DNA from 4 places in the [Enterobacter] lignolyticus SCF1 genome. Region 1 is predicted to be linked to each of the others. Evidence: predicted binding sites of a transcription regulator. Region 1 holds the regulator's gene; each other region holds the start of a gene.

Evidence for each region. Region 1 encodes PurR, which represses purine synthesis genes. Its sites were predicted from a motif close to CANGCAAACGTTTGCNTG; they were not measured.
Region 2: a site for PurR is predicted at 4,065-4,082, ahead of purE (5-(carboxyamino)imidazole ribonucleotide mutase). Genes of this name have one in related genera too.
Region 3: a site for PurR is predicted at 6,009-6,026, ahead of glyA (serine hydroxymethyltransferase). Genes of this name have one in related genera too.
Region 4: a site for PurR is predicted at 4,994-5,011, ahead of purL (phosphoribosylformylglycinamidine synthase). Genes of this name have one in related genera too.

The regions. Positions count from the first base shown of each region.
Region 1 covers NC_014618.1:2,297,293-2,305,156, reverse strand. Annotated here, with positions in the region: gene ENTCL_RS10860 (C40 family peptidase) at 1-679, shown strand, start outside; gene sodB (superoxide dismutase [Fe]) at 817-1,398, shown strand; gene ENTCL_RS10850 (MFS transporter) at 1,442-2,608, opposite strand; gene cydH (cytochrome bd-I accessory subunit CydH) at 2,811-2,900, opposite strand; gene purR (HTH-type transcriptional repressor PurR) at 3,195-4,220, shown strand; gene punR (DNA-binding transcriptional activator PunR) at 4,237-5,148, opposite strand; gene punC (purine nucleoside transporter PunC) at 5,268-6,461, shown strand; gene cfa (cyclopropane fatty acyl phospholipid synthase) at 6,771-7,864, shown strand, end outside.
Region 2 covers NC_014618.1:3,511,610-3,519,473, reverse strand. Annotated here, with positions in the region: gene ybbP (putative ABC transporter permease subunit YbbP) at 1-73, shown strand, start outside; gene ENTCL_RS16440 (hypothetical protein) at 514-957, shown strand; gene mnmH (tRNA 2-selenouridine(34) synthase MnmH) at 1,235-2,323, opposite strand; gene purK (5-(carboxyamino)imidazole ribonucleotide synthase) at 2,418-3,488, opposite strand; gene purE (5-(carboxyamino)imidazole ribonucleotide mutase) at 3,485-3,994, opposite strand; gene ENTCL_RS16420 (hypothetical protein) at 4,170-4,355, opposite strand; gene ENTCL_RS16415 (YdgH/BhsA/McbA-like domain containing protein) at 4,426-4,635, opposite strand; gene lpxH (UDP-2,3-diacylglucosamine diphosphatase) at 4,786-5,508, opposite strand; gene ppiB (peptidylprolyl isomerase B) at 5,512-6,006, opposite strand; gene cysS (cysteine--tRNA ligase) at 6,179-7,564, shown strand; gene malI (Mal regulon transcriptional regulator MalI) at 7,621-7,864, opposite strand, start outside.
Region 3 covers NC_014618.1:1,246,411-1,254,274, forward strand. Annotated here, with positions in the region: gene cadA (lysine decarboxylase CadA) at 1-1,116, opposite strand, end outside; gene cadB (cadaverine/lysine antiporter) at 1,198-2,535, opposite strand; gene cadC (lysine decarboxylation/transport transcriptional activator CadC) at 2,900-4,438, opposite strand; gene hmpA (NO-inducible flavohemoprotein) at 4,627-5,817, opposite strand; gene glyA (serine hydroxymethyltransferase) at 6,132-7,385, shown strand; gene ENTCL_RS05975 (DoxX family protein) at 7,436-7,864, opposite strand, start outside.
Region 4 covers NC_014618.1:1,232,402-1,240,265, reverse strand. Annotated here, with positions in the region: gene qseE (two component system sensor histidine kinase QseE/GlrK) at 1-369, opposite strand, end outside; gene purL (phosphoribosylformylglycinamidine synthase) at 1,032-4,919, opposite strand; gene mltF (membrane-bound lytic murein transglycosylase MltF) at 5,176-6,726, shown strand; gene tadA (tRNA adenosine(34) deaminase TadA) at 6,723-7,253, opposite strand; gene yfhb (phosphatidylglycerophosphatase C) at 7,273-7,864, opposite strand, start outside.

The sequences.
Region 1 (7,864 bases):
CAAAAGCGCAGACCGAAAAAAGAAAACCAAAACCACCGCCAAAACCAGCACCAAAAAGAAAACCAGCACTCTGAAGCAAAAAGCCCCTGCCAAAAGCAGCAAGCTCAAAACCTCCTCCAGCAAGACCACCGCTTCTCGCCACGCCCACAGCAGCGCCCTGAAAACCGCCGCGGTAAAGACGGTCCAGAAATGTACCGTGCATAAAGGCCGCAAGAAGTGCGTGACCGAGGAAGTGAAGCCATTGACGCTGGCGGACGCCCATAAGGGCCGCGTGCAGAAAGCGCAGAAAACCGCGATGAACAAACTGATGAACCAGATAGGCAAACCGTATCGCTGGGGCGGCACATCGCCACGTACCGGTTTTGACTGCAGCGGTCTGGTCTATTACGCCTATAAGGATCTGGTGAAGTTCCATATCCCGCGTACGGCTAACGAGATGTACCACCTGCGCGACGCGCGCTCCATCGATCGCAGCGAGCTGGAAAGCGGCGATTTGGTCTTCTTCCGCACCCGCGGTCGCGGTACGGCTGACCACGTTGGCGTTTATGTCGGTAACGGCAAGTTTATCCAGTCGCCGCGCTCCGGCCAGGATATCCAGATAACGTCGCTCAGCGAAGATTACTGGATTCGCCACTACGTTGGCGCCCGCCGCGTGATGACGCCTAAAACGATCCGCTGATCCCTGCCCTGTCGAATTAACGACAGGGTAACTTCTTCTTTTGCCACTCCTGTTAATTTGTTACCCTAACACTACTTAATACAAGGTTTTTTCATACAACCTCATTAAGGTTATTAACAATAAAAAGGAGTGAAGCAATGTCATTTGAATTACCTGCATTACCGTATGCAAAAGACGCCCTGGCACCGCATATTTCTGCCGAGACGCTGGAGTATCACTACGGTAAGCACCATCAGACCTACGTCACTAACCTGAACAACCTGGTAAAAGGCACCGCGTTCGAAGGTAAAACCCTGGAAGAGATCGTGCGTACCTCCGAGGGTGGCGTATTCAACAACGCCGCGCAGGTGTGGAACCACACCTTCTACTGGCACTGCCTGGCGCCAAACGCCGGCGGCGAACCGACCGGCGCTGTTGCTGCCGCAATCGACGCCGCTTTCGGCAGCTTTGCTGAGTTCAAAGCGAAATTTACCGACGCCGCTATCAAAAACTTCGGCTCTGGCTGGACCTGGCTGGTAAAAGGCGCGGACGGCAAACTGGCTATCGTATCGACCTCTAACGCGGGCACTCCGCTGACGACCGATGCAAAACCGCTGCTGACCGTTGATGTGTGGGAACACGCTTACTACATTGACTACCGTAACGCCCGCCCGAACTACCTCGAGCACTTCTGGGCGCTGGTAAACTGGGAATTTGTCGCGAAAAACCTGGCGGCCTAATTTCTGTGCCCGGCAGCCAGGCTGCCGGGCAGATTTGCGAAGGTTACTGACTGACGCAGACCTCTTCCGGCTGGCGACGCCCGCCGAGCAGCACAACCACCAGCGCCAGAGCGGCAATTATCGCCCCCATCACCGGGACAAAGCTGTAGCCGAGCCCGCCTGAAATCACCGCACCACCGGCAGCCGCCCCCAGCGCATTGCCAAGGTTAAACGCGCCGATGTTCACCGATGAAGACAGCCCCGGGGCTTCGCTTGCAACGCGCATCACCCGCATCTGCAGCGGCGGTACAACCGCAAACGTCGCCGCGCCCCAGATAACCATGCTGACGGCTGCGCCGATTTCGCTACGCGCCAGCCACGGAATCGCCACCATGATAACCATCAACAGCAGCAGGAACCCTTTCAGCGTCGCGGTGACGGAGCGGTCGGCCAGTTTGCCGCCAAGATAGTTGCCAAGCGAGAAGCCCACGCCGATCAGCACCAGCATCGCGGTCACGAAGAGCGATGACGCCGAGGTTATGGTATGCAGCACCGGCGCAATATAGGTATACAGCGTAAACATCGCTCCGGCGCCCAGCACGGTGGTCAGCAGCGCGGAAAGCACCTGCGGGCGCACCAGAACCGAAAGCTCACGCTTCACGTCCGGGCGTTCGCCGCTTGCGCCTTTCGGCAGCGACAGCCACAGGCTCAGCATCGACACCAGCCCAAGACCGGCGGTGGCAAGGAACGACATACGCCAGCCGATGGCCTCGCCCAGCCAGGTTGCCGCCGGAACCCCGCCGATATTGGCGATGGTCAACCCCATAAACATAGTGGCGACGGCGCTGGCCTGTTTGTGCTTCGGCACCACGCTTGCCGCAACCACCGAGCCGAGCCCGAAGAAGGCGCCGTGGTTAAGGCTGGTGATAATGCGCGAAATCATCAGCGTCGTGTAATCCGGCGCCAGCGAAGAGAGCACGTTGCCAAGGGTAAAAATACCCATCAGAAAGATCAGCGCATTGCGGCGCGCGCGGTGGGAAAGCAGCAGCGTCATCAGCGGCGCGCCGACCATGACGCCGATTGCGTAGGCGCTGATGAGCATCCCGGCGGCAGGGATAGAAACATCCACGCCTTTCGCGATCACCGGCAGCAGCCCCATCGGCGAAAACTCAGTGGTGCCGATACCAAACGCGCCTATCGCGAGGGCCAGCAGGGGGAAATTGATTTTCATTGAATGACTCCACCAGGCCATCATGTATTGATGGCGCGACTTCAGAAGGCCAAAGCATGACATCAATCACAAAAAAACAGAAGTGAACGAAATGACAAAAGATTTTTGCAAAATTGTTAATAATGACGGGTCGAATTTTGTTGCGCAAACAGCGGGAGGAGTGGCCAGAATAATGAGGGAGATGGCTCTCCCTCACCGTTAATCAATGCAGGGCAGCCGTCAGACCGGTGGCAACAATAAGCCCCAGGACAATAATGGTCGTAACCAGCGAAAACTTCAGGTCGGTACTCATCAATTTTTCTCCTTATAATCCCCACACCAAAAGTGAGCTTGCTCATTTTTGCACAGTTATGCACAAAAATCTTCCTGGATTTAATCTGATAGCGATATTTCTCTTCCCCTTTGTCTCAGAATCAGACAAAATTCCACGCTAATTTAAAAGCGTACCGGCCATTGACCCCCTCCCGTCGTCCAGAGTCGTTTCCCCGGCGTACAGCAACCTGAAAATGTTGTGGGCAAGGTGTGTAAAGGCAAACGATTACGTGTCGATGATCAGGTGTCAGGAAAGGGTCTGGAGTGAGATCGAATGGCAACAATTAAAGATGTCGCGAAACGCGCAAACGTTTCCACTACAACTGTTTCACATGTAATTAACAAAACCCGTTTTGTGGCGGAAGAGACTCGCAACGCGGTCTGGGCGGCCATTAAAGAGCTGCACTACTCCCCCAGCGCCGTTGCTCGCAGTCTGAAGGTTAACCACACCAAATCTATCGGTCTGCTGGCCACCAGCAGCGAAGCGGCCTACTTCGCTGAAATTATTGAATCTGTTGAGAAAAGCTGCTTCCAGAAAGGCTATACCCTGATCCTCGGCAACGCCTGGAACAACCTGGAAAAACAGCGCGCCTATCTGTCGATGATGGCGCAAAAGCGCGTCGACGGCCTGCTGGTCATGTGCTCTGAATATCCACAGCCGGTGCTCGATATGCTCGAAGAGTATCGCCATATTCCAATGGTGGTGATGGACTGGGGCGAAGCGAAAGCAGACTTTACCGACTCGGTGGTTGATAACGCCTTCCAGGGCGGGTATCTGGCGGGCCGCTATCTGATTGAGCGCGGCCATCGCGAAATCGGCGCGATCCCGGGGCCGATGGAGCGCAACACCGGCGCCGGACGGCTTGCCGGCTTTATGAAATCCATGGAAGAAGCGCAGATCAAGGTGCCGGAGAACTGGATTGTGCAGGGCGATTTCGAGCCGGAATCCGGCTACCGCGCGATGCAGCAGATTCTCGGTCAGCCTCACCGCCCTACCGCCGTATTCTGCGGCGGCGATATTATGGCGATGGGCGCGCTTTGCGCAGCTGACGAGATGGGGCTGCGCGTACCGCAGGACATTTCCGTCATCGGCTACGACAACGTGCGCAACGCCCGCTACTTTACGCCGGCGTTGACCACTATCCACCAGCCGAAGGACTCGCTGGGCGAAGCGGCGTTTAATATGCTGCTCGACCGTATCGTCAACAAGCGTGAAGAGTCGCAGTCCATTGAGATGCACCCGCGCCTTATCGAGCGACGCTCGGTGGCGGACGGTCCGTTCCGCGACTATCGCCGTTAATCCCGCCGGGAGCCGGTTACTCCGGCTCCCGCAGCCACTCCCGATTCAGCGTTTCGCTGTCGCCCAGATAGTCCAGCAGCCAGGTCAGCGCCGGCGACATGTCGTTTTGTTGCCATGTCAGGCAGCATGCCGCATCCGGGAACGGGTTCTCCAGCGCCAGCGCGACCCACTCGCCGCTCGCCAGCCACGGACGCGCGAAATGCGACGGCACCATCCCAACACACAGCCCGGCAGAGATGCAGGTAGCGGACGACTCCCAGTCCGGCACCACCACCCGTTTCTGGTTATCAAGCAGCCAGGTAATGCGCTTGGGCAGCGAGCGCGAGGTATCTTCCCGCACCAGCGACGGCCAGTTGCGCAACACGTCGTCGCTGAGCGGCCCCGGCATGCCCGCCAGCGGATGATGGCTGGCAACCACGCAGTCCCAGCTCAGCATGCCCATATCGCGAAACGCATAGCGTCCGCCGACGGGGATGGCTTTTGTCGCGCCGATAGCCAGCTCCACGCGCCCATCCGACAGCGCGTCCCAGACGCCGTTAAAGACCTCCTGGGAAACGAGCAGCTCGACGTCGTTAAAATGGCGGTAGAAGTCGACAATCATCTGCCGGGTGCGCTCCGGGCGAACAATATTATCGACGGCGATAGCCAGCTGGCCGCGCCAGCCGTTGGCAATCTGCTGACACTGCTGGCGGGTGATCTGCATTTTTTTGATAACAGAGCGCCCTTCTTTTAAAAACCACGCCCCGGCGGGCGTCAGTTCGACGTCACGGTGACGACGTTCAAACAGCGGCACCGCCAGCCACTCCTCCAGCTGCCGCACCGTGTAGCTCACCGCCGAGGGTACCCGGTGCAGCTCCTGGGCGGCAGCGCTAAAGCTGCCGTTACGAGCAACCGCGTCAACCACTTCAAGCGAATATTCTGACCACATAATCTGCCTGCAAAATTTTTGAACCCATTCGACAAATATTAACGTTTCACAAGCCAGGATGCACTCCCTACACTCTGCGGCACTGAACTGAACACCTGCAACGAGAATGAGAAATGACGATGCAACCTGGTAAAGGATTTTTATGCTGGCTGGCAGGCTTAAGCGTGCTGGGTTTTTTAGCCACTGACATGTATCTCCCGGCGTTTGCCGCCATCCAGGCGGACCTGAACACGTCGGCCGCCGCCGTGAGCGCAAGCCTGAGCCTGTTCCTGGCGGGCTTTGCCTTTGCACAACTGCTCTGGGGGCCGCTGTCCGACCGCTATGGCCGTAAGCCGATTCTGCTGGCGGGCTTAGGGATTTTCGCCCTGGGGACGCTGGGTATGCTGTGGGTACACAACGCGACCGCCCTGCTGGCCCTGCGCTTTATTCAGGCCGTCGGCGTCTGCGCCGCAGCGGTCACCTGGCAGGCGATGGTGACGGACTACTATCCGGCGCACCGCACCAACCGCATTTTCGCCACCATTATGCCGCTGGTGGGGCTGTCACCGGCGCTGGCGCCGCTGCTCGGCAGCTGGCTGCTGCACCATTTTGACTGGCAGGCTATTTTCGCCACGCTGTTCGTCATCACCCTGGTGCTGATGATCCCCGCGCTGCGCCTGAAGCCGCCGGTAAAAAAACAGGAAAAAACGGAAAATCGCCTCACCTTTATGACGCTGCTGCGCTCCCGCGACTATCGCGGTAATGTGCTGATATACGCCGCCTGCTCCGCCAGCTTCTTCGCCTGGCTTACCGGCTCGCCGTTTATCCTCAACGCGATGGGCTATGGCCCAACGGTCATCGGCCTGAGCTATGTGCCGCAGACGATCGCTTTCCTTATCGGCGGTTACGGCTGCCGGGCCGCGCTGCAAAAATGGCAGGGACAGCAGCTGCTGCCGTGGCTGCTTGGCGCCTTCGCGGTCAGCGTCGCGGCGACCTTTGCCGTCGGTCTGACCAACGGACATTCGCTGACGGCGATCCTTATCCCGTTCTGCCTGATGGCGGTTGCCAACGGCGCTATCTACCCTATCGTCGTCGCTCAGGCCCTGCGCCCCTTCCCGCAGGCGACCGGCCGCGCCGCCGCGCTGCAGAACACGCTGCAGCTGGGGTTATGCTTCGTGGCAAGCCTGGTGGTATCAGCGCTGATCGCAACCCCGCTGCTTACCACCACCAGCGTCATGCTGGCGACCGTACTGCTGGCAGGCTGGGGCTACTGGATGCAGCATACCGCCAGGCAGGACGAGCCGCTGGCGGGCGCAGAATCCACTCGCGCATAATACCTGTCGCGACTATGCAATAAAAAAGTAATTAGCTTGCTAATATCTTTTTATTGAATCACGGATTTTTGCGTCCTATACTGAGTTACGTATCACATAAATACGATAATTTTTCGATATTAACGGGAGAAGGATGTCTCCCGTTTCACCACGGAAGGCCATTCGGCAAGGGTTATCTCCCTTCCTCTGTTCTACGCTGTTCTACGTCGGATAGTCGTCTCACGGTTTAACCGTGAGAGTTCTCACAAAACCGAAAAAGCGTCTACGCTGTTTTAAGGTTCTGATCACAAGCCCCGTGATGGAGAAGCTATGAGCACATCGTGTATAGAAGAAGTAAGCGTGCCAAATGATGATTGGTTTCGTATCGTCAGCGAACTGCTGGGCCGAGCAGGGATTGGCATTAATGGGGCTGCGCCCTTTGATATCAAAGTCACTAATCCCGGTTTTTTTAAGCGCGTGCTGCAGGAAGGCTCGCTGGGATTAGGCGAAAGCTACATGGACGGCTGGTGGGAGTGCGACCGGCTCGACATCTTTTTCAATAAGGTGTTGCGCGCCGGACTCGAAAACCAGCTCCCCCGCCATTTCAAAGACACGCTGCGTATCGCCAGCGCCCGTCTGCTAAATCTGCAAAGTAAAAAACGCGCGTGGATTGTCGGCAAAGAACATTACGATCTCGGTAACGATCTGTTCAGCCGCATGCTCGACCCGTTCATGCAGTATTCCTGTGCCTACTGGAAAGAGGCCGAAAGCCTTGAGCAGGCACAGGTTGCTAAACTGGACCTGATTTGTCAGAAACTTCAGCTTAAGCCCGGCATGCGCGTGCTGGATATCGGCTGCGGTTGGGGTGGTCTGGCCTGGTATATGGCGAAAAATTACAACGTCAGCGTCGTCGGCGTCACCATTTCGGCGGAACAGCAAAAGCTGGCGCAGGCGCGATGCGAAGGTCTGGACGTCAATATTTTGCTACAGGACTACCGCGACCTGAACGATCAGTTCGACCGCGTGGTTTCCGTCGGCATGTTCGAACACGTTGGTCCGAAAAATTACGCCACCTATTTCAACGTGGTTGACCGTAATCTGAAGCCGGACGGGCTTTTCCTGCTGCACACTATTGGTTCTAAAAGGACCGATAACAACGTTGACCCGTGGATCAACAAGTACATTTTCCCGAACGGCTGCCTGCCTTCGGTACGGCAGATAGCCAATGCCAGCGAGCCGCACTTTGTGATGGAAGACTGGCATAACTTCGGCGCAGACTACGACACCACGCTGATGGCCTGGCACCACCGCTTCCTCGCGAGCTGGCCGGAGATAGCCGACAACTACTCCGAACGCTTCAAACGCATGTTCACCTACTATCTGAACGCCTGCGCCGGCGCGTTTCGCGCCCGTGATATTCAGCT
Region 2 (7,864 bases), 1.2 Mb from region 1:
GTCGCTGTGCGGCGGCTGGCTTGGGCTGCGCCTGCTGAAAGGCAAGGCGCTGTTCCGGCAGTTTAGCGTGTAAGGCGCACGCTTTGCCTGATGGCGCCAGGGTTTTGTAGTTTTGTAGGCCGGGTAAGCGTAGCGCCACCCGGCAGAGGTTCGGGTACAGCGGCCTTTTGCCGCTGTTTTCGTTGCGCACTTCACATTTGCGAGCAGCTTTCCAGATTCATATAAATGAAATTGTTGGATGGGCATACAGGTGTATTATCGCTTCGAACCTGAAAAGCAGGCTCCAGGATTGGCGTCCTGAACCCGTAATAACGTATGAAGCTGTTTTTCATACCACCTCTGTTTTGGCACTATTTTTTGCATTGTGCGTATAATGCAACGATGGTGGGCTGGACGAGGGCTTCTTTTGAAGCGCCGATATTCGTTACGGGTCGGTACGCCAACCTTGTTCAGTCCGCCTCCAGAATGTGGCGTTTATGGAGGCATTCCGGCAATCCGTAACGAGAATGCTATATGAACAAAGAAAATAGTAGTCAAGTTTATAACTCAGCAAGCTACAGTGAAATCACAGCTGGAAACCTCGATTTTATTGACCTTGCTGAACGGTGCGAACTTCTGTCTCAAATCATTATTGATGCCCATGAATCTGAAAGCATCACGCCGGTATTGCGCTGTCTGTCTTCCTATCTGTCTAAGTTGAATTTGTCACTTGAGGAAGATATGAGTCGCCATCGGATTATGGAGTTAACAATCAACGATGAATTTCACCGGACTGAAAAGTGGATCTTTGCTGATTCCGATCTTCAATGTGAGTATTGCCAGGCGTTAACCTCCATTTTAATGCGCAATACTTGTAATTCTGAGGAACGAGAGGTTTTATCAGGGTTACTGCATGATCTTATTGGTTATATGACTTATGAGCTTAAAGAGCCTCGATTTGGTGTCATTGATCATTGACGGTATATAATGCCGGGCTTACTCCCGGCATTACAGGCTGCTGACAAAGTGAAAAACAGAGTACGGTTAATCCCCTCTCTTTGTGGGAGAGGGCTAGGGTGAGGGGATTTTTTCTGGAGATCCGCGCGTTAACACCCTCACCCCGACCCTCTCCCTAAAAGGGAGAGGGAGAAATCATACCGCTCTTGATTTCAATGATGTTTGTCAACGGTTTGTAATACCGGGTTTATTCCCGGCATTACCTTTTAACCTGTAATGATTTTTCAGCTAAGCATCACTATATTGAATGGCTAAGCCAATCGCTCACGCCATTCCAGTCACCCCGAAACACAATTTTTTCCGCCTTTTTCCCAAGCTGATAGCGGTACATCGGATCGTAGTATTCGACCAACAGCGGATCCAGCCAGCAGAAATGCACGTCCGTCGCCCCGGTGCGCTGCTGCGCCAGCAGGGCGGTATCCAGCAGGTCCGTCAGCTGGGCAAAACGCTGTAGCCCCAGGCGGCGGCGGATGGCGAACAGCCCGTGATGCAGATACTCGCTGTACTCCTGCCAGCCCTGCTCTTCGCCAAAGGCCTGGATGAAATCGTGATGCATCCGCGTGAAGTACTCTTCCTGCAGGCGCGCGAGACGAGCCTCGAACGCGTCTTCCACGACCGCAATCGGCGCCTGCGCCATGCGATCGCGCAGGCTTTCCGGCAGGTGGTTGGCGCCTATCATATGGCCTTCATCTTCCAGCACCCAGCGTATCGGCTCCTTCTGCTGCGCTTTTTGCAGCAGGGCGACGGCGAGGTGGTTTTCAAAGCTTGCCTGCGCCGGCTGCGGCTGCAGCGTGCGGCCAAACGAGGAGCCGCGGTGATGCGCCAGCCCTTCGAGGTCGACGCCGAGCGGGTGCGCGCGCACCAGCTGCGTTTTGCCGTTGCCGGTACAGCCGCCGACAAGCACCATCGGCAGCCTGACCAGCTCGTCGGTGGCGCTTATTGCCGCCTGGCGCAGGGATTTATAGCCGCCGGGCACCAGCGGCACGTCGACTCCCGCCTCCAGCAGCCAGCGCTGGGTTATGTGTGAACGCTGTCCGCCGCGCGCGCAGCACAGCCAGGCGTCGGGGCGTTGCGCGATTGCCGCTTGCCAGGCGGCAATACGCTGCTGTCGCGTTTCTCCGCTCACCAGCTGGTGGCCGAGCGCCAGCGCCGCCTCGGCGCCGCTGCGCTTATAGCAGGTGCCGACCGCGGCGCGCTCATCGTCGTTCATCAGCGGGAGGTTGATCGCGCAGGGCATCGCCCCCTGGGCAAATTCGACCGGAGCGCGAACGTCAATTATGGGCGTACCGGCGGCAAGCAGCGCGCGGTGATCCATCCCATCTTTCATCAGGAAATCCTTCTTCAACATGCATGGACGGAATTTTACGCGCCGGAGGGCATGCCGGGGAAGTCCCCCGGCAAGAAAGGTCAAAGATAGCGTATCAGGCGCCGAGCTTGCTTTGCGCCCAGGCAATGCCGCTGGCGTATTCCGGCGGCAGTAGCGGGATGAGCGCTTCCAGCGTGGCGCTGAGGTGGCCGGCATCGCAATCGCTGAGGTTCAGATGCCCTACCTTGCGGCCAGGGCGCACCTCTTTGTCGTACCAGTGCAGGTGCACCAGCGGCAGCTTCAGCCAGTCGTAGTTGAGATCGGTGCCGATCAGGTTGACCATCACCGACGGGCTGTTGACCACCGGCTTCGGCAGCGGCAGGCCGGTCACGCCGCGCAGATGCAGCTCGAACTGGCTGATGGAGGCGCCGTTCTGCGTCCAGTGCCCGCTGTTGTGCACGCGAGGTGCCAGCTCGTTGATAAGCAGTCCGGCCGGAGTGATAAAGCACTCCATCGCCATGACGCCGACGTAGTTCAGCTCGTGCATAATGGCCGACAGCATGCTTTCCGCCTGCGTTTGCTGCTGGATATTCGCCTGCGGAAACGCCACGCTGACGCGCAGAATACCGTCCTGATGGAGGTTGTGCGTCAGCGGATAGAACACGGTGCTGCCATCCTGCGCGCGAGCCCCGACCAGCGAGACTTCGCCGCTGAAGTTGATGCCCTGCTCGACAATGCATTCGCCGTAGCAGTCGTCAGGTAACTGGTCGGTTTCGCCGTCGCGCAGGCGCCACTGGCCGCGGCCGTCATAGCCGCCGGTCCGACGTTTGACGATAGCCAGCTCGCCCAGCTTATCGAATACCGCTGGCCATACGCTTTTATCCGCCAGCAGTTGCCACGGCGCGGTGGCGAGATTCAGCTTATCGAACAGCTGCTTCTGCGTCAGCCGGTCGGCGATGATCGGGAAAACGTCGCGGTTCACAAAGGCGCTGTGGCGCGCCAGCTCACGGGTCAGCGCGGTTTCGGGCCAGCGCTCGATTTCCGCGGTGATGACGCTTTGCTGAAACGGCACGGCCTCCGGATCGGCCTCCAGCCCCACCGGCCAGACGCTGATGCCGAGCGGTTCACCGGCCTGGCGCAGCATTCGGCCAAGCTGGCCGTTGCCGAGTACGCAGACCTGTTTCATGCCGCACCCCGCGGGTCCGGATTATCCAGCACCTCGTCCGTCTGCGCCTGGCGCCAGTCGGCCAGACGCTGGCGCAGGCTCGTATCGTGCGTCGCCAGAATCTGCGCCGCCAGCAGCGCGGCGTTAGCCGCCCCGGCTTTGCCGATGGCCAGAGTGCCGACCGGAATGCCGCGCGGCATCTGCACAATCGAATACAGGCTGTCGACGCCGCTCAGCGCCGCGCTTTGCACCGGCACGCCCAGCACCGGCACCAGCGTTTTGGCGGCAATCATTCCCGGCAGATGCGCAGCACCGCCCGCACCGGCAATAATCACCTGGTAGCCGTTCTCTTCTGCGCTTTCGGCGAAGCTGAACAGTTTGTCCGGCGTGCGGTGAGCTGAGACGACTTCCACATGGTGGGGAACGTTCAGGATGTCGAAGATTTCGGCGGCGAACTGCATGGTAGCCCAGTCGCTTTTGGACCCCATCACGATGGCGACACGCGCCGGATTATTGCGGGAAGACATGCGTCTTAAAACTCCTGTGGTGCGAAACATACTGCTTTCGAGGGCACAGAGAATAGCATGTAATACGGGCAAGGAAAACGGTTGCGCGGTTGAAAAGTGAGCCGTTGTGGTCATCAATGCATAACAAAACAGACCGTATTTTGACGGTCTGTTTGGCGAAAGCCTGTAAGGCTTTTTACAGGAGATAGCCTGCGGTCAGACTCTCTTTGTCGAATGCGTGGCTGACATCAATATGATTCTGCACGCCGGTGTCGATATTCGAACCTGTTTCAGGTGTAGAGACGTGATTCTCTGCTGCCATCGCGCCAGTGGACAGGACAGTGGCCAGAAGCAGGGTGCTCACGATGCTGATTTTTTTCATTCTCTTTTCCTTGCTCATCGTATTGTCGCTGTCGCTTATCTGCGTACTGGCGGCACGGCAGTCAGACGTTTTATTTCGTTAGTTCCGCAGTCATGTGAACGCGGTTGTTGAACTGTGCGCTGGTGATTTTGTAAGACGCACCCTGTTCAGCGGCCTGAGCGGCAATCTGGGCTTCTGCGCGGTCAAGGGTAGAGGCGGTAGCACTGACGCTCTGAGCAAAAGAACCGAAAGAGAAAGTAGAAAGAGCAGCAACTGCAACGAAAGTTTTGATGGATTTCATGGTCGTATTCCTTAAGTGTTTTGTCTTGAATAGGGCGTGTTGCCCTGATGTGATGAATGATAGAACGACCACGGATTGGTTAAAATCGAAACAATTTGCGGATATCATTCAAAAAAATGAATGATGTTGATCGTCGGGTGCGGCGGGAATTCAGAAAGGAAATGCGATCAGCTCGACGCCTTCGGGCGTGACTTTCACCATCGAGCCTTCCTCATGCCAGGCGCCCAGCACCACGCGATGGGCGGGGTCGCCGTTGGCGGTGAGGGTGTGGACATCGGGACGGTGGGTGTGGCCGTGAATCAGCCACTGAACGCGGTGCTTTTCCATCACCTGCGCTACCGCCTGCGGGTTGACGTCCATGATGGTCATTGATTTCGCGCTGTTGGCGGCCTTGCTGCCCGCGCGCATTCTGGCGGCAATACGGCTGCGGATAAACAGCGGCAGCGCGAGAAACAGCCGCTGGATCCACGGCGTGTGCACTTTAGCGCGAAAGGCCTGATAGCCGGTATCGTCGGTGCACAGCGTGTCGCCGTGCATGATAAGCACCCGGCGGCCGTAGAGATCGAGCACTTTTTCTTCCGGCAGGAGCGTCATACCGCTTGCCCGGGCGAAGCGTTTGCCGAGCAGAAAGTCGCGATTGCCGTGAATGAAATAGCAGGGGACGCCGGAATCGACCAGCGCACGGATGGCAGTTGCCATCTCCTGGTGCAGCAGGTTCGGGTCGTCATCGCCAATCCAGGCTTCAAACAGGTCGCCCAGGATGTACAGCGCATCGGCGCTGCGGGCTTCGCCCCGTAAAAAACGCAGAAAACCGGCGGTAATCGCCGGTTCTTCTGTTTGCAGATGCAGATCTGCGATAAAGAGTGTCGCCACGAATTACTCGCTGACGGTCACGCTTTCAACGATAACATCTTCTTTCGGTACGTCCTGGTGCATGCCGCTGCGGCCGGTGGACACGCCTTTGATCTTGTCAACCACGTCCAGACCTTCAACCACTTCGGCAAATACGCAGTAGCCCCAGCCCTGCATGCTTTCGCCGGAGAAGTTCAGGAAGTCGTTATCGACGACGTTGATGAAGAACTGGGCCGTTGCGGAGTGCGGCGCCTGGGTACGCGCCATGGCCAGCGTGCCGCGGGTGTTTTTCAGACCGTTGTTCGCTTCGTTTTTAATCGGATCTTTGGTCGCTTTTTGACGCATGCCAGGTTCGAAACCGCCGCCCTGGATCATGAATCCGTTGATGACGCGGTGGAAAATGGTGTTGTTGTAAAAACCTTCGCGGCAGTAGTCCAGGAAGTTTTTAACCGTTTCAGGCGCTTTATCATCGAACGTTTTGATGACAATATCACCGTGATTAGTGTGGAAAGTAACCATTTTTGCATCCTGTTCCGTTATAGTGGTGCGAATACCCGACGACGGGTTACGTATAGGGGCTTGTTATAGCATAACCGCAGGGTTGGATCACCTTGCAATGTGTGCTGCTTCCGGATTGAATAACGGGTAGAATACGCGGTTTTCGTTCACACACGGATATATGGAATCTTCGATGCTAAAAATCTTCAATACAATGACACGCCAAAAAGAGGAATTTAAGCCAATTCATGCCGGGGAAGTCGGCATGTACGTGTGTGGGATTACTGTTTACGATCTGTGTCATATCGGCCATGGCCGTACCTTCGTCGCGTTCGACGTCGTCGCCCGCTACCTGCGTTTCCTCGGCTATAAACTGAAGTACGTGCGTAACATCACCGATATCGACGATAAAATCATCAAGCGCGCCAACGAAAACGGCGAAGACTTTGTCGGCCTGGTCGATCGCATGATTATCGAAATGCACAAAGACTTCGATGCGCTGAACATTCTGCGTCCGGACAACGAGCCGCGCGCAACGCACCACATCCCGGAAATCATTGAGATCACTGAGCGCCTTATCGAACGCGGTCATGCCTATGTGGCAGACAACGGCGACGTGATGTTCTCCGTGCCTTCTGACCCCACCTATGGCGAACTTTCCCGTCAGGATCTGGACCAGCTGCAGGCCGGTGCTCGCGTGGACGTGGTTGATGTTAAACGCAACCCGATGGACTTCGTATTGTGGAAGATGTCAAAAGCGGGCGAGCCGGCATGGGCTTCGCCGTGGGGCGAAGGTCGTCCTGGCTGGCACATCGAGTGCTCGGCGATGAACTGCAAACAGCTCGGTAGCCATTTCGATATTCACGGCGGTGGTTCTGATCTGATGTTCCCGCACCATGAAAACGAAATCGCTCAGTCCACCTGCGCGCACGACGGCGAGTACGTCAATACCTGGATGCACTCCGGGATGGTGATGGTTGACCGTGAGAAGATGTCGAAATCGCTCGGCAACTTCTTTACCGTGCGCGACGTGCTGAAGTATTACGATGCCGAAACCATCCGCTACTTCCTGATGTCCGGCCACTACCGCAGCCAGCTGAACTACAGCGAAGAGAACCTTAAACAGGCGCGCTCCGCGCTGGAGCGTCTCTACACCGCGCTGCGCGGGACCGATGCCTCCGCTGCGGCCGCGGGCGGCGAGGCCTTTGAGGCGCGTTTTCGCGAGGCGATGGACGACGACTTCAATACTCCGGAAGCCTACTCGGTGCTGTTCGATATGGCCCGCGAGGTGAACCGTCTGAAGGGCGAAGACGCCCAGGCCGCCAGCGCGATGGCGGCCCACCTGCGTAAGCTGTCAGGCGTGCTCGGCCTGCTGGAGCAGGATCCGGAAACCTTCCTGCAAGGCGGCGCGCAGGCGGACGACAGTGAAGTGGCGGAAATCGAATCGCTTATCCAGCAGCGTCTGGATGCCCGTAAGGCGAAAGACTGGGCGGCAGCCGATGCGGCGCGCGACCGTCTGAACGAGATGGGTATCGTGCTGGAAGATGGCCCGCAGGGGACGACCTGGCGTCGTAAGTAAGTTTTGCCGGGTTTACAGGCCGGGTAAGGCGTAGCCGCCACCCGGCCTTTTTTATCTTACGCCGACTCCCGCGCAATCAACTGCCCGGAAAGGGTAATGCGCTGGGTTTGCAGCTCCGGCTCCTTGAGCTTGCGGATAATGAGCCCGGCGGCCTGGCGTCCGGTCTCTTCGCTGGCGGACGACACGTAGGTGAACGATGGCGACGTCAGGTTGACGTGCAGCATATCCTCGAAGCCGACCAGCGCCACCTGCTGGGTCAGAAACACATCTTTCCCCACGGTGCGCCCGACCTGATGAATC
Region 3 (7,864 bases), 1.1 Mb from region 1:
GAACGCCGCCAGCAGTTTATGGGTGGACTGGGTTTCATAAATCACTTTCCCTTCCACACGGCCGCCGCTCATACCGCATTTACCTTCGTAAATCGGCGAGAAGTTGGTGTAAGGCACCCAGGCGGAGTCAAAGTGGATGGATTTCACATCCAGCGTGTTTTTGATGAAATCGGTGTTGTACAGCAGGCCGTCATAGGTGGAGTTGGTGATAACCGCGTGTACCGGCCAGGTCGCATTCGGCGTCTCTTTGACGCGTTTGGCGATGGTCGCGTGCTGGAACTCGCTCTGCGGAATACCGCCGAGGATGCCGTAGGCGTTACGGGTCGGACGGAAGTAAATCGGCGTAATGTCGCTCATCATCATCAGATGGGTCAGCGATTTGTGGCAGTTACGGTCGATAAGAACGGTGCTGCCTGCCGGAGCGGAATACATACCGACGATTTTGTTCGCGGTAGACGTACCGTTGGTCACCATGTAGCTGCGTTCAGCGTTGAAGACGCGGGCGATGTACTCTTCGGCTTCTTTATGCGGACCGCTGTGGTCGAGCAGGGAGCCCAGTTCGGACACGGAGATGGAGATATCGGACTTCATGGTGTTCGGGCCAAAGAAGTCGTAGAAAATGCTGCCTACCGGGCTTTTCTGGAACGCGGTACCGCCCATGTGGCCTGGAGTACAGAAGGTGTATTTGCCTTCGCGAACGTATTTGAACAGCGCCTTGGTCAGCGGCGGCAGAATGGTGTCGATATATTCGTCGGTGTTCTGCTTGATTTTAGCTGCGATATCGTCTGCTGCGCCCAGTGCATATTCGAAGAAGCGTACCTGCATGCGCAGGTCATTGAGGCTGACGTCGAGCGTAGAGTAGGCGTTGGCGAAAGCATACTGCGGCATGTATTCGTTCAGTTTGCTGATTTCTTCGCACAGTTCGAGGTTGTATTTATCCCAGTCGAAGATAACGCCGCACAGGCGGGAGTTATTTTCAATCAGCTTGAGTAAGTCTTCGCGGTCGTTCGGGTAAACAATGCGAAAGTCCAGACGCTCAAGGGCGCGGTGCAGTTCACGGATAGGTTCTTCTTTAAAGTAGACACCCATGTGATTCATGATTGCGATAACGTTCATAGTCGTATCTCCAGGTGTAGAAAGGCCCCTCCCGTCACGGTGTGACAGGTGCAGGAGGAGCACAGAGAAAAGGGTTAGAAATTAAAGGGCGTCTGCGGTGTCGCGTTCGGCGGCGTCATTGCTGTGCTGACGCTGGTGCATTTTACGGCCGTAGAACATCAGGATGACCAGGCTGACGATGAAGGTGCCGGCCAGCTCGAAGGAGCTTGCGCCCATCAGCGCGATGAAGCAGAACGCGCAGCCCAGTACGGAGCAAATCAGGCTAATCATGTTGCGGGCGTTGACGCCTTCGAAGCGAATCAGGTCTACGCAGGAGTAGAAGTACGGCAGCATGGTCAGCAGTACGGCGATACCGGTCAGCTCACCGAACAGGTCAGAGGCTTTACCACCGCTGGAGTTCATGATGGTGATGATGATCATCAGACCGGTCATTTTGAAGCCAGCCAGCAGCAGGCCTTTTTTCGGAATGCCGTTGTCGTCGAGCTCACCGTACACTTTCGGGAAGTTGCCATCGTTAGCGGCGCGAACACCCGCCTGGCCAACCAGCATCATCCAGGAACCCAGAGAGGTCAGGCAGGCAAACGCGGTGAAAGCGGAAACCACTGGCGCAGCCCAGCCGCCGAGCATCGTTGAGGCGCTGACGGCGAACGGTGCGCCGGAGGCCGCCATCTGAGATGCAGGGAACATCCCGGCGATAACCTGAGTTGCGGCGATATAGACGATACCCGCCATAGCGGTACCCAGCATCGTTGCCAGCGGTACGGTACGTTTCGGGTTTTTCACCATACCGGTGCTGACCGCTGCGGATTCAACGCCGACGAAGGCCCACAGGCAGAGCAGGATACTCTTCACTACCGCGTGAGTGTCAGTCGTGGATGAGGTGTTCCAGTTAGCCTGGTAGGTAGCAACGTCAAACCAGTGCCAGCCGATGACCGCGGTCATCACGACAGGGATAAGCACCAGCACCAGACCGATAGTCGTCAGGCGGCTTACCCAGGTTCCGCCGAGCATATTCACAAAGGTGAATATCCACACGATGGCGATACAGGCGATACCGGCCGGAATCGGGTTATTTAAAATTGGGAAGAAGGTAGACAGGTAAGATACTGCGGTAATCCCGATTGCCAGGTTACCAATCCAGTTTGCATGATAATAAAGTACGCCGGTCTGGAAACCGAATGCTGGAGATAATTCCCCGGCATAGGCGATAGGGCCGCCCTGTTGTGGGTTTTTGGTTGCCAGTCGGGCATAAACATAAGCCAGAGACATCGCACCAATAATAGAGATTACCCAGCCCCAGATGGCAATACCACCGATGCTGGCGAGGTTTGCAGGTAATAATGCAATCCCGCTCCCCATCATATTACCGGCGACTACGCCGGTACAGGCAAATAGCCCGATCTTTTTGGCAGAACTCATGTTTTGTTTCTCCTGAGTATTATTTGGAGGTGCAGATCATGATGCAGAACCATTTATTGATCCGACCGACTGCCAACAAGATTAATGATCTGGATGGGAGAAGTCCTAAAGATAAAGTGAAATAACGGCAAACATCAGACAAATGATGTCTTGAGGTTTTTCTATTAACATATAAACATGGCATGTTGACATCATAAAAAGATAAACATCTTTTATTTACAGTGATTTACGAATGTATAATGACGTTAATGATGTGTTGAATTGCAGCGCTGGCAGGTTAAAAATAAATAACATTACGGGGGTTTATGAGAAACATAAATTTAACCTCATCATGCCCGAAGGACTGGGCATGATGAGGTTTTACTTATTCTGAAGAGAGGAAGTTGTCGAGATATGGAACCACGCGAGTGACGGAGGTCTGGAAGACGCCGTTTTCAATCCAGTACAGCGTATTCTCACCTGGTCGTAAATTGAACGCCGTTATGTAAGCATCTGCAGCCAGTCGGTTCTCACCCTTCATCTCGTGGACTTTACCCAGCAGTACATAATTCAGCCACGACATTTCCAGGTCGATACCGGTATTAATGGCATCGTAGGCCCCGTTGACATTACCTTTGCCTAACAGGTCGATTGTTTTTATTTGGTAAAATACCGATGTCGCTTTAATTCCCGGCATTTCACTGACCCGGTTAACTTCCGCATACAGATCCGCCAGCTGTTTATCGTCAAGCGGCTGCTGGGAGTGGCGTAATACATCTACCAGCGCCTTTTCCGCCCAGGCATAGGTAAACTCCGGAGACTGCTTAATAATGCCGTCGAGAATGCTGCTGGCTTTACCTAATGAATCGACATCGCCATTCATCAGCAGCTGATGCGCCTCGTAGAAGTGCGACAGCGACATGCTTTGCAACGGTTGAAACTGCTTTAGCATCGCCTGCATGCGCTCCGGCCACGGCTGCGTCAACGACTCCGACAGGCTGTTCATCAGGTCGTTCTGAATTGACAGCTGGTTGTCGTTAGTAATGAAGTAGCGCTTATCGAGCATCACCGAACCATCGGCATTATCCACCAGCTGTACCGACATAAAACACTGCTGTGCGCGGTAGTGGCGCTGATTGACGAACTCAATGGTCAGCGTTTTCCCTGAGCTGCTGGGCTCATTGATGTTGTAGTTGGTTTTGTCATGCACCATAAAGGTGGAAAAGGTGTTCAGCGAGGTGGTGATAAGGCTGCCCAGCCCCACCGCGTAGGAACGCTGCGACGCCCAGTTGTTGCACGAGTTGCCGTTCATCAGGCGGATATCGATATCGCGCGGGTTCAGCAGCAGCCGGGTCTTGGTGACCGGCGGGTGCGAGCTGATGGTTGAAAGAGCGACCAGCGCCACGCAGGTGCCTAACGCCAGCAGGAACAGGCACCAAACCCAAAAGGTCGCGATGCGCTTGCGTTTTTCCGGCTTCTGGCCCGGCGCTTCCGCGGCCGGCGCGTATGCCGCTGCCGGCAGCGCGGCGCCAGGCGGCGGCGCTTCAGGTAAAGGAAGAACCGGCGTTGGCGGCGTCGACGTCAGCTCTACGCCTTCTTCGCTGCACCATATCACCGTCGCCGTCAGCTTGTAGCCGCGTTTTGGCACCGTGACAATGTATTCCGGGCTGCTGTCGTCGCCGTCTTTCAGCGACTTACGCAGTTCGGAAATGCTCTGTGTGACGACGTGGCTGGTCACCACGTTGCGCGTCCAGACGTTGTCAATAAGCTCGTCACGGCTCAGCACTTCATCCGGGTGATGGGCGAAATAGACCAGAAGATCGATTAAACGAGGTTCAAGCGTTAGCTGGCGTCCCTGACGGCTAATTTGATTTATGGACGGTGTAACCAGCCACTCGCCAATGAGTACAACAGGTTGTTGCATAAAAAAGAAGCCCAAGACAAATCGGGAAAACCGCAATCATAACACAATTCCTCCCCGCATTTTTTTGACAAGGTCCATGGCCTTTGGCGTTATCGGCGGGTTTTGCGGCGTGAAAGCGGGTAAAAATGCGGCGATAGCGCGGGCAGCCTCAGGATGATGCTGCCCGGTATATAAATGAAGAGGGGGAGTTACAGGACCTTATGCGGGCCAAAGCATTCGTAATGAATGTTCTCTGACGTTACGCCTAACGCCAGCAGTTGTCTGGCGGCGAACTGCATGAAGGCGACCGGGCCGCACAGATAAAACTGCATGCCCGGCGCGCTGAACCGCCCTTCGTACTGGCTGAGCGCCATTAGCCCTTCGCTGTCAAAGCGCGCGTGAGCGCGGTCGTCCGCCGTCGGCTGGCGATACCAGGTATGGGAGGTGAAGCGCGGTAGCGTTTCGCCGAGGGCGCTGACCTCCCCGGCAAACGCGTGGACATCGCCATTTTCCGCCGCATGGAACCAGTTGACCTCGGCGGTATGACCGGCTCTGGACAGCGTATCGAGCATCGCCAGCATCGGGGTCTGACCAACGCCCGCGGAAATCAGCGTCACCGGGGTATCAGCGTCAACGGCCATAAAGAAGTCGCCCGCCGGGGCGGCCAGCTGAACGATATCGCCAACGCGCGCGTCGTTATGCAGCCAGTTAGAAACCTGGCCGCCGTCTTCGCGTTTAACCGCGATGCGATAGCCTTTGCCGTTGGGTTTGCGGGTCAGGGAGTACTGACGGATTTCCTGATGCGTGAACCCTGCGGGCTTCAGCCAGACGCCGAGGTACTGGCCCGGCTGATAGTCGGCCACGCTGCCGCCGTCTACCGGCTCAAACTCAAAGCTGGTGATAAGGGCGCTGCGCGGGGTTTTGTCGGTGATGCGAAACGCGCGGGTGCCTTCCCAGCCGCCGGTTTTGCCCGCGTTGTCGCTGTAGATCTGCGCTTCACGGTTGATGAACACGTTCGCCAGCACGCCGTAGGCTTTGCCCCAGGCATCCAGTACCTCCTGGCCCGGGCTGAACATCTCGTCAAGCGTCGCCAGCAGGTGGCCGCCGACGATGCCGTACTGCTCGGGTTTGATCTGGAAGCTGGTGTGTTTCTGCGCGATTTTCTCTACCGCAGGCAGCAGGGCCGCCAGGTTTTCAATATTGCTGGCGTAGGCCGCGATGGCATTGAACAGCGCTTCGCGCTGGTCGCCATTACGCTGGTTGCTCATGTTGAAAATCTCTTTGAGCTCCGGGTTATGCGTAAACATGCGATCGTAGAAATGGGCGGTGAGTTTAGGACCGGTTTCGACCAGCAGGGGGATCGTGGCTTTTACGGTGGCGATGGTTTGGGCGTCAAGCATAGCAACTTCCTTCCAGTGTTATCATAATGATGTATTTTAAATGCATCTTATGAAAATACCCCTGCGTTGTAAATGGTTCTTTGTCGCTTTGCATGATGTTCGTTGCAACATGAATTATTTGCATCACAAACCTGAAAAGAAATCCGTTGAAAATGGCAAGGCGCTGATTCCTCAACCCCTTGTGCTGACTGGACGAAAACGATTGCGTAAATTCGTTTGTCAAGACCTGTTATCGCAGAACTAATCAGTTATACTGTTGGCCGTTGTCCATCAGGGCTTAAAAATTTTACTGTTAGCTGAGTCAGGAGATGCGGATGTTAAAGCGTGAAATGAACATTGCCGATTATGATGCCGAACTGTGGCAGGCTATGGAGCAGGAAAAAGTACGTCAGGAAGAGCACATTGAACTGATCGCCTCCGAGAACTACACCAGCCCGCGCGTAATGCAGGCGCAGGGTTCTCAGCTGACCAACAAATATGCTGAAGGTTACCCGGGCAAGCGCTACTACGGCGGCTGCGAATATGTGGATATCGTTGAGCAGCTGGCGATTGACCGCGCCAAAGCGCTGTTTGGCGCAGACTATGCCAACGTGCAGCCGCACTCTGGCTCTCAGGCTAACTTCGCGGTTTACACCGCGCTGCTGCAGCCGGGCGACACCGTTCTGGGTATGAACCTGGCGCAGGGCGGCCACCTGACTCACGGTTCCCCGGTTAACTTCTCCGGCAAGCTGTACAACATCATCCCTTACGGTATCGATGAGTCCGGTAAAATTGACTACGAAGACATGGCGAAGCAGGCGCAGACCCACAAACCGAAGATGATCATCGGCGGCTTCTCTGCTTACTCCGGTATCGTTGACTGGGCAAAAATGCGCGAAATCGCCGACAGCATCGGCGCATACCTGTTCGTTGACATGGCGCACGTCGCAGGCCTGATCGCCGCAGACGTTTACCCGAACCCGGTTCCGCATGCTCACGTTGTCACCACCACCACCCATAAAACCCTGGCGGGTCCGCGCGGCGGCCTGATCCTGGCGAAAGGCGGCGACGAAGAGCTGTACAAAAAACTGAACTCTGCCGTTTTCCCTAGCGCTCAGGGCGGCCCTCTGATGCACGTTATCGCGGCGAAAGCGGTCGCGCTGAAGGAAGCGATGGAGCCAGAGTTTAAAGTTTACCAGCAGCAGGTAGCGAAAAACGCCAAAGCGATGGTGGAAGTGTTCCTGAACCGCGGCTACAAAGTGGTGTCTGGCGGCACTGAAAACCACCTGTTCCTGCTGGATCTGGTTGATAAGAACCTGACCGGTAAAGAAGCTGACGCTGCCCTGGGCCGCGCCAACATCACCGTGAACAAAAACAGCGTGCCGAACGATCCGAAGAGCCCGTTCGTGACCTCCGGTATCCGTATCGGTTCTCCGGCGGTGACTCGCCGCGGCTTTAAAGAAGCGGAAGTCAAAGAGCTGGCGGGCTGGATGTGCGATGTGCTGGACAACATCAACGATGAAGCCACTATTGAGCGCATCAAAGGGAAAGTGCTGGATATCTGCGCCCGTTTCCCGGTTTACGCATAATCTGCGCTGAGTCGCGATAAAAAAGGCCGCTGATGCGGCCTTTTTTGTCTTTATCGGCGATCGAGCGATATTGCGCCGGGGCCGGTTATCGCCAGCAGAATGAACCCGCCGGCAATACTGATGTTTTTGTAGAAGTTAATCATATTCGGGATAACGTCATTCCCGCTCATGTGCCAGAACGCGTGGCCGATGAAGGCCGTGCCCAGCGTATAGAAAACAAAAATGACCGCCAGAGGACGGGTGAAGAAGCCAAGCGCAATCAGGATAGCGGCCGGCACCTCCATCACGACGGCGACGATCGCGGCGAGCATCGGCGCGGGCGCGCCAAGCGAGGTCATATACTGCACGGTCCCGCTAAAGCTGGTCATTTTCGGAATGCCAAAAATAATAAACAGCACAACGATCAAAATGCGGGCGATCAGCAGCATCAGATGGCGCGATTGTCCAAACTCGAAATAGCGGATAGCGTTCATAGCAGG
Region 4 (7,864 bases), 1.1 Mb from region 1:
CTGCGTTAGCGCGTCCAGATCGTTACGTAGCGCCTGGTACAGCTTGTCATCCGGCAAAACGCCCGCATGGGCGTCCAGCATGTCGCTGTAGCGCTTGCGCTGCCCCTGATACACCGTCGCAAGCGTGGCATCATCCAGCACGCAGTACTGGCGGTAGCTGCGCTCCATCTCGACCGCGGCGTTGATCATCGCCTCGCTGCGTCTGGCATCGATCAGGGTCGTCTGGTTGGTCATCGCCGCCTGGGCGCTTAAGGCGTTGAGGCTTTGCCACGCCTGCCAGGCCAGCACCAGCAGCGGGATCAGGATCAGCAGAAACGACAGCATGACCAGCTGACGCAGCGAGCGGGGAAAAAGAGACCAGCGTTTCAAAGGGTTCGTCTCAACATGAGGACTTTCAGGAATGCTAACTGAGGACGTGGCGCAGAGCTACTCAAAATCATTCACGCTGCATCAAGGCGGCAAACCTGTGAAGTCCCCGGGAGCACAGGTAACTATGTGACTGGGGCGAGCAGGTGAAGCCAACGCAGAGGCAGCGCGAAGGATGAAGAGTATACAACAAAGCCGGGTAAAAACCCGGCTTTGTGATGGAATAAGGCGGTGCCTAACTCAACGTTTCGCCCGAAGTTTGATATAGCTATGCTGATATCAGAATGCTGGACGGCAGGCACCTGTTTGTGCGTCATTCGAATTTTATGTAGCGCGTCCCGAAGGGGCTGACATAATCAGGTGAATGAGCCACTGCCAATTATTATGCAGCATCTATGCCACAATAAAAAGAAATTATTTAATGCAATGATAAATAACGATTTTCATGTTTATTTTTAGATTATGCGGCTGGGCGAATTTTTAGCAGAGTGTCGCCAAATGACAACACCTTCTCATGTGAAATAATAAATTCAATAATATCAAATAAATAAATGTCGCCATTTGGCGACACTCAATTTCCCCTGTGTCGCGTTTTCCCGACACGTTTTTCCTGCGGGCAAAAAAAAACCCTTCGCGATAGCGAAGGGTTTTATCCGGTAACTGGTTTAGCCCAGCTGTTTACGGGCATTGCGGAAGATACGCATCCACGGACCGTCTTCGCCCCAGTTTTCCGGGTGCCACGAGTTGGCCACGGTGCGGAACACGCGCTCCGGGTGCGGCATCATGATGGTCACGCGTCCGCTTTCGTTGGTCACGGCGGTGATCCCGTTCGGCGAACCGTTCGGGTTAGCCGGATAAGACTGCGTCACCTTGCCGAAGTTATCGACATAGCGCAGCGCCACCAGCCCCTCGTTTTCAAGCTTCGCCAGGTGCGCGGCATCGCGGACTTCAACGCGCCCTTCGCCGTGCGATACGGCGACAGGCATCTGCGATCCCACCATTCCCTGCAGCAGCAGCGACGGGCTCTGGGTGACTTCGACCAGGCTGAAGCGGGCTTCGAAACGATCCGAATGGTTGCGGACGAAACGCGGCCACAGGCTGCTGCCAGGGATCAGCTCGCGCAGGTTCGACATCATCTGGCAACCGTTGCAGACCCCCAGCGCCAGCGTCTGCGGACGGTGGAAGAAGGCCTCAAACTCATCGCGTACGCGATCGTTGAACAGAATGGACTTCGCCCACCCTTCGCCCGCGCCCAGCACATCGCCGTAGGAGAAACCGCCGCACGCCACCAGCGACTGGAACGCCTCAAGCCCACGACGCCCCGCCAGCAGGTCGCTCATATGAACGTCAATCGCGTCAAACCCCGCGCGGTGGAAGGCGGCCGCCATCTCGACGTGCGAGTTCACACCCTGCTCGCGCAGAATCGCCACCTTCGGACGCGCCCCTTTGGCGATGTAAGGCGCCGCCACGTCGTCATTCAGGTCGAACGTCAGCTTCACGTTCAGGCCCGGGTCGTTATCGTGCGCTTTCGCCTGGTGCTCCTGGTCGGCGCACTCCGGGTTGTCACGCAGGCGCTGCATCTGCCAGGTAGTTTCCGCCCACCAGACGCGCAGGGTCGTGCGGCTTTCGCTAAACACCGGATGCCCGCCGGCGGTGATGGTGAAGCGATCCCCGGCCACGGCTTTACCCAGATAGTGCACGCAGTCGGCCAGGCCGTGAGAGGCCAGCAGGGATTCCACCGCCTCGCGATCCTGCGCGCGCACCTGAATCACCCCGCCCAGCTCTTCGTTAAACAGCGCCGCCAGATGGTCGTCGCCCAGCGCAGCGATGTTGACCTCAACGCCGCAGTGGCCGGTAAACGCCATCTCAGCAAGCAGAGTCAGCAGGCCGCCGTCGGAACGGTCATGCCAGGCCAGCAGCTTACGCTGTGCGACCAGCGCCTGCATCGCGTCGTAGAAGCCTTTCAGCTGCTCAACGCTGCGAACGTCGGCAGGCTTATCGCCAAGCTGGCGGTACACCTGAGCAAGCGCCGTTGCGCCCAGCGCGTTGTGACCTTTGCCAAGGTCGATCAGCAGCAGGGCGTTATCCTCGGTAGAGAGCTGCGGCGTCACGGTGCCGCGCACGTCCTCAACGCGGGCAAACGCGGAAATCACCAGCGACAGCGGCGAGGTCATCTCGCGCTGCTCGCTGCCTTCCTGCCAGCGGGTTTTCATCGACATCGAGTCTTTACCCACCGGAATGGTCAGCCCCAGCGCCGGACAAAGCTCTTCGCCCACGGCTTTCACCGCGGCGTACAGGCCCGCATCCTCGCCAGGATGACCGGCCGCGGCCATCCAGTTCGCCGACAGCTTGATGCGCTTGATATCGCCAATCTGCGTACCGGCGATGTTGGTCAACGCTTCGCCGACCGCCAGACGCGCGGAGGCGGCAAAGTCCAGCAGCGCGACCGGCGCGCGTTCGCCTATCGCCATCGCTTCACCGTAGTAGCTGTCGAGGCTGGCGGTAGTCACCGCACAGTTCGCCACCGGCACCTGCCACGGGCCGACCATCTGGTCACGCGCCACCATGCCGGTCACGGTACGGTCGCCGATGGTGACGAGGAAGGTTTTCTCCGCCACCGTCGGCAGATGCAGCACGCGCTTCACGGCATCGGCAATGCTGATACCGTGGCGATCCAGCGCCTCGCCTTTCGCGGTTAAGGTCGACACATCGCGGGTCATCTTCGGCGTTTTGCCGAGCAGGACGTCCAGCGGCAGATCGATGGGCTGGTCATCAAAATGGGTATCGTGCAGGCTGAGGTGCTTCTCTTCTGTCGCCTCGCCGATCACCGCGTACGGCGCGCGTTCGCGGCGGCACAGGGCATCGAACAGCGGCAGCTGCTCCGGCGCGACGGCCAGAACATAGCGTTCCTGTGACTCGTTACACCAGATTTCCAGCGGGCTCATTCCCGGCTCGTCGCTCAGAATATCGCGCAGCTCAAAGCGCCCGCCGCGGCCGCCGTCGCTCACCAGCTCCGGCATAGCGTTCGACAAACCGCCCGCGCCAACGTCGTGGATAAACAGAATCGGGTTCTCTTCGCCCATCTGCCAGCAGCGGTCAATCACTTCCTGGCAGCGGCGCTCCATCTCCGGGTTGTCGCGCTGTACGGAGGCGAAATCCAGATCCGCATCGGACTGGCCGGACGCCATCGACGACGCCGCGCCGCCGCCCAGGCCGATATTCATCGCCGGGCCGCCCAGCACAATCAGCTTCGCGCCGACCGTTATCTCGCCCTTCTGCACGTGGTCGGCGCGGATGTTGCCAATACCGCCGGCCAGCATAATCGGCTTGTGGTAGCCGCGAAGCTCTTCGCCGTTGTGGCTATTGACCTTCTCTTCATAGGTACGGAAGTAGCCGTTCAGCGCAGGACGGCCAAATTCGTTGTTAAACGCCGCGCCACCGAGCGGGCCATCGGTCATGATGTCGAGCGCGTTAACGATGCGATCCGGTTTACCGAAATCTTCTTCCCACGGCTGCTCGAAGCCTGGAATGCGCAGGTTCGAAACCGAGAAACCGACCAGGCCCGCTTTCGGCTTGGCGCCGCGCCCGGTAGCCCCTTCGTCGCGAATTTCGCCGCCGGAGCCGGTCGCCGCCCCCGGCCACGGAGAAATCGCCGTCGGGTGGTTGTGGGTTTCAACCTTCATCAGGATATGTACCGGCTCCTGATGGAAATCGTATCGGCTGGCGTCGCTATCGGCGAAGAAACGCCCGACGCTCGATCCTTCCATGACGGCAGCGTTATCTTTGTACGCTGACAGCACGTGTTCCGGCGTAGTTTCGAAGGTGTTCTTGATCATTTTGAACAGCGACTTCGGCTGCTGCTCGCCGTCAATCACCCAGTCGGCGTTGAAAATCTTATGGCGGCAGTGCTCGGAGTTCGCCTGGGCGAACATATACAGTTCGATATCGTTCGGGTTGCGTTTAAGGGTCGTGAACGCATCGAGAAGATAGTCAATCTCGTCATCCGCCAGCGCAAGGCCGAGGCGCAGGTTGGCGTCGGCCAGCGCCTGACGTCCCTGCCCCAGCACGTCGACGCTGGAGACCGGCGTCGGCTGGTGATGGGCAAAGAGTTTTTCCGCCTCCTGCAGAGCGCCGAATACGCATTCCATCATGCGATCGTGGAGCGCAGCGGCAACCTCATGCCACTGCGCCTGCGTCAGGGTCGGCGCGTCGATATAGTACGCCACGCCGCGCTCAATGCGGCTTATCTGCGTCAGTGCGCAGTTGTGGGCGATATCGGTAGCTTTTGAAGACCAGGGGGAGATGGTGCCAGGGCGGGGGGTGACGAGCAGCAGTTTTCCGGCGGGAGTGTGGCTTTGCAGCACCGGGCCATACTGCAGCAAACGCGCCAGACGGGCATGCTCATCGTCTGAGAGCGGAGCGTTCAGCTCGGCAAAGTGCACATACTCGGCGTAAATATTGCTGACCGGAAGGTGGGCTGCCTGAAAACGTGCCAGCAGTTTGGTAATACGAAATGCAGACAGTGCAGGCGAACCACGCAGAATTTCCATCATAAGTCTCTCGTCTTCTGGGTTTCAGTTTGCGCAATGGCGGAAAACGGGCGTCATTATAGTGAATCCTGAGCGCCGACGAAACCGTTTGCGTCGAAATAAAATCACCCGCCCCTTTTATCAATCGATGTGACTAACCTCACTAATCAGTTGCCAATTGGCGGAATGTTAAGCAAAATGCCGCTCAACTCATCCAAACGTCGTACTTTAATATGGTAATTGCTGGCTGAACCTGCCTGGAACACAGAGAATTAACTAATTGAAAAAATTAAAGATTAATTATCTGTTTATCGGCATAGTCACCCTGCTATTGGCAGCGGCGTTATGGCCCTCTATTCCCTGGTTTAGTAAACCAGAGAACCGTATCGCCGCGATTCAGGCGAGCGGCGAGCTGCGCGTCAGCACCATCGCCACGCCGCTGACCTTTACCAATATCAATGAAAAAGATTATGGCCTGGACTATGAGCTGGCGCAGCAGTTTGCCAACTACCTCGGCGTTAAGCTGAAGGTGACCGTACGCCAGAACATCAGCCAGCTGTTTGACGACCTCGATCGCGGCGATGCCGATATGCTGGCCGCAGGCCTGGTCTATAACAGCGAGCGCGTTAAGCGCTATCAGTCAGGCCCGACGTACTATTCCGTCTCCCAGCAGCTGGTCTATCGCAAAGGCAGCTTCCGGCCGCGCTCGCTGGCGGACGTTACGCAGCAGCAGCTGGTCATCGCGCCGGGACACGTCGCCATTAACGACCTGCAGGCGCTGAAAGCGAAAAAATACCCAAAGCTTGCCTGGACCGTGGATGACAAACGCAGCAGCGCCGAGCTAATGGAGGCGGTGCTGGAAGGCAAGCTCGAGTACACCATCGCCGACTCCGTGGCGATAAGCCTCTTTCAGCGCGTCCACCCGGAGCTGGCGGTAGCGCTGGATATCACCGACGAGCAGCCGGTCACCTGGTTCAGCCTGAAAGACGATGACAACACCCTGCCTGCGGCGATGCTCGACTTCTTCAATAACATTAATGAGGACGGCACCCTCGCCCGCGTGGAGGAGAAGTACCTGGGGCACGGCGATGACTTCGACTACGTCGACACCCGTACCTTTCTGCGCGCCATCGACAGCGTGCTGCCCGATCTGCAGCCATTGTTCCAGAAGTATGCTACCGAAATAGACTGGCACCTGCTGGCGGCTATCTCCTGGCAGGAATCGCACTGGGATCCGCAGGCGACCTCCCCGACCGGCGTGCGCGGGCTGATGATGCTGACCAAAAACACCGCCCAAAGCCTGGGGCTGACCGACCGCACCGACGCCGAGCAAAGCGTCAGCGGTGGCATGCGCTACCTGCAGGACATGATGGGCAAAGTGCCGGATACGATCCCCAAAGACGAGCGCATCTGGTTTGCGCTGGCGGCCTACAACATGGGCTATGCCCACATGCTGGACGCCCGCGCCCTGACGGCGAAACAAAAGGGCGACCCGGACAGCTGGGCCGACGTGAAGCAGCGCCTGCCGCTGCTGAGCCAGAAGCCGTATTACAGCAAGCTGACCTACGGCTATGCGCGCGGGCATGAGGCTTATGCTTATGTGGAAAATATTCGTAAGTACCAGATAAGCCTCGTGGGCTATCTGGTCGAAAAAGAGAAGAAAGTGGCGAAGGCGATAGAAATCGCCCAGGACTATCCCGCCGTCAGCCCGAACGAGCTGAACCGCAATAACTTTGGCATGCTGCCGTTTCTTTCGCTATCGCCGGACGAAAGCTCCGGCCAGATAGAAGTGAAGGCGCCGAATATGCTGGTTGACGCCCGGCGCCGTTAGGGCTGCTCGGGACGTTTTTGCGCCTTGATTTGCGCCCGGCGCGCCCGAAAGAAATCGCTCAGCATGGCGGAGCACTCCCCCGCAAGCACGCCTTCGGTGACCTCGACCCGGTGGTTCATTCCCGGATGATGCAGCACGTCCATCAGCGACCCTGCCGCGCCGGTTTTGGCGTCGCGCGCGCCGAACACCACGCGCCCAATGCGGCTGTGCACCATCGCCCCCGCGCACATGACGCAGGGCTCAAGGGTAACGTACAGCGTGGTATCGATAAGCCGGTAGTTTTGCAGCACCAGCCCGCCCTGGCGCAGCGCCATGATCTCCGCATGGGCGGTAGGATCGTGGCGGCCAATCGGTCGGTTCCAGCCTTCGCCAATCACCTGGTTTTGATACACCAGCACCGCGCCGACCGGGACCTCCCCTTCATCCCAGGCCCGCTGAGCGAGCCCCAGCGCATGGCGCATCCAGTATTCATGGTTCAGTTCAATAGCGGACACAGCGGTCACTCCGGCAGAAAAAGCGGGGCGCATTATACATAGCAGCGATACTTTATACCCTAAATAATTCCAGCTGCCGCAGCTCTCCCTGCGGCGTCACCCGCCAGCGATGCTGGCAGAAATAGAGCAGCGGATTGTCCTGATCGCTGTCGCTATAGCCGCTGTACAGCTGCAAAGGGGCGCCCAGCTTTTTTTCCAGCTGCGCGACTTTTTCGTGCCCCAGACAGCGCAGCGTCAGCACCCAGCCGCCGTAACGGCGCGACATCTGGCTGGCGATAAGATTGACCTGCGACAGCCAGGCGGCGTCGGAATAGACCTGCTCCACCAGCGACTGCGGAGATCCGGTAATGAGCCAGACGTCAGCATCCGCACAGCTAAGGTAGTGCGTCAGGCGCTGATGTACGGCGGGAAACTCGGTGACGCTGTCGCGAAAACGCGCCACAAAGCGGGCCTCCCGCGCCCTGAGCGCCGACTCAGAGTGACCAAAGGTGGCGCCCCACAGCAGCAGGCTCATCGGCCAACGCGCCGCGCGCCCGTTGATGAGCAGCCCCATAGCAATAGCCGGCGACAGCAGCAGCACCAGCAGCGCATTCGGCAGCGAGCGTCGGACAAGATAGCGCAGGAAAGCGCCGAAAAGATCCTGC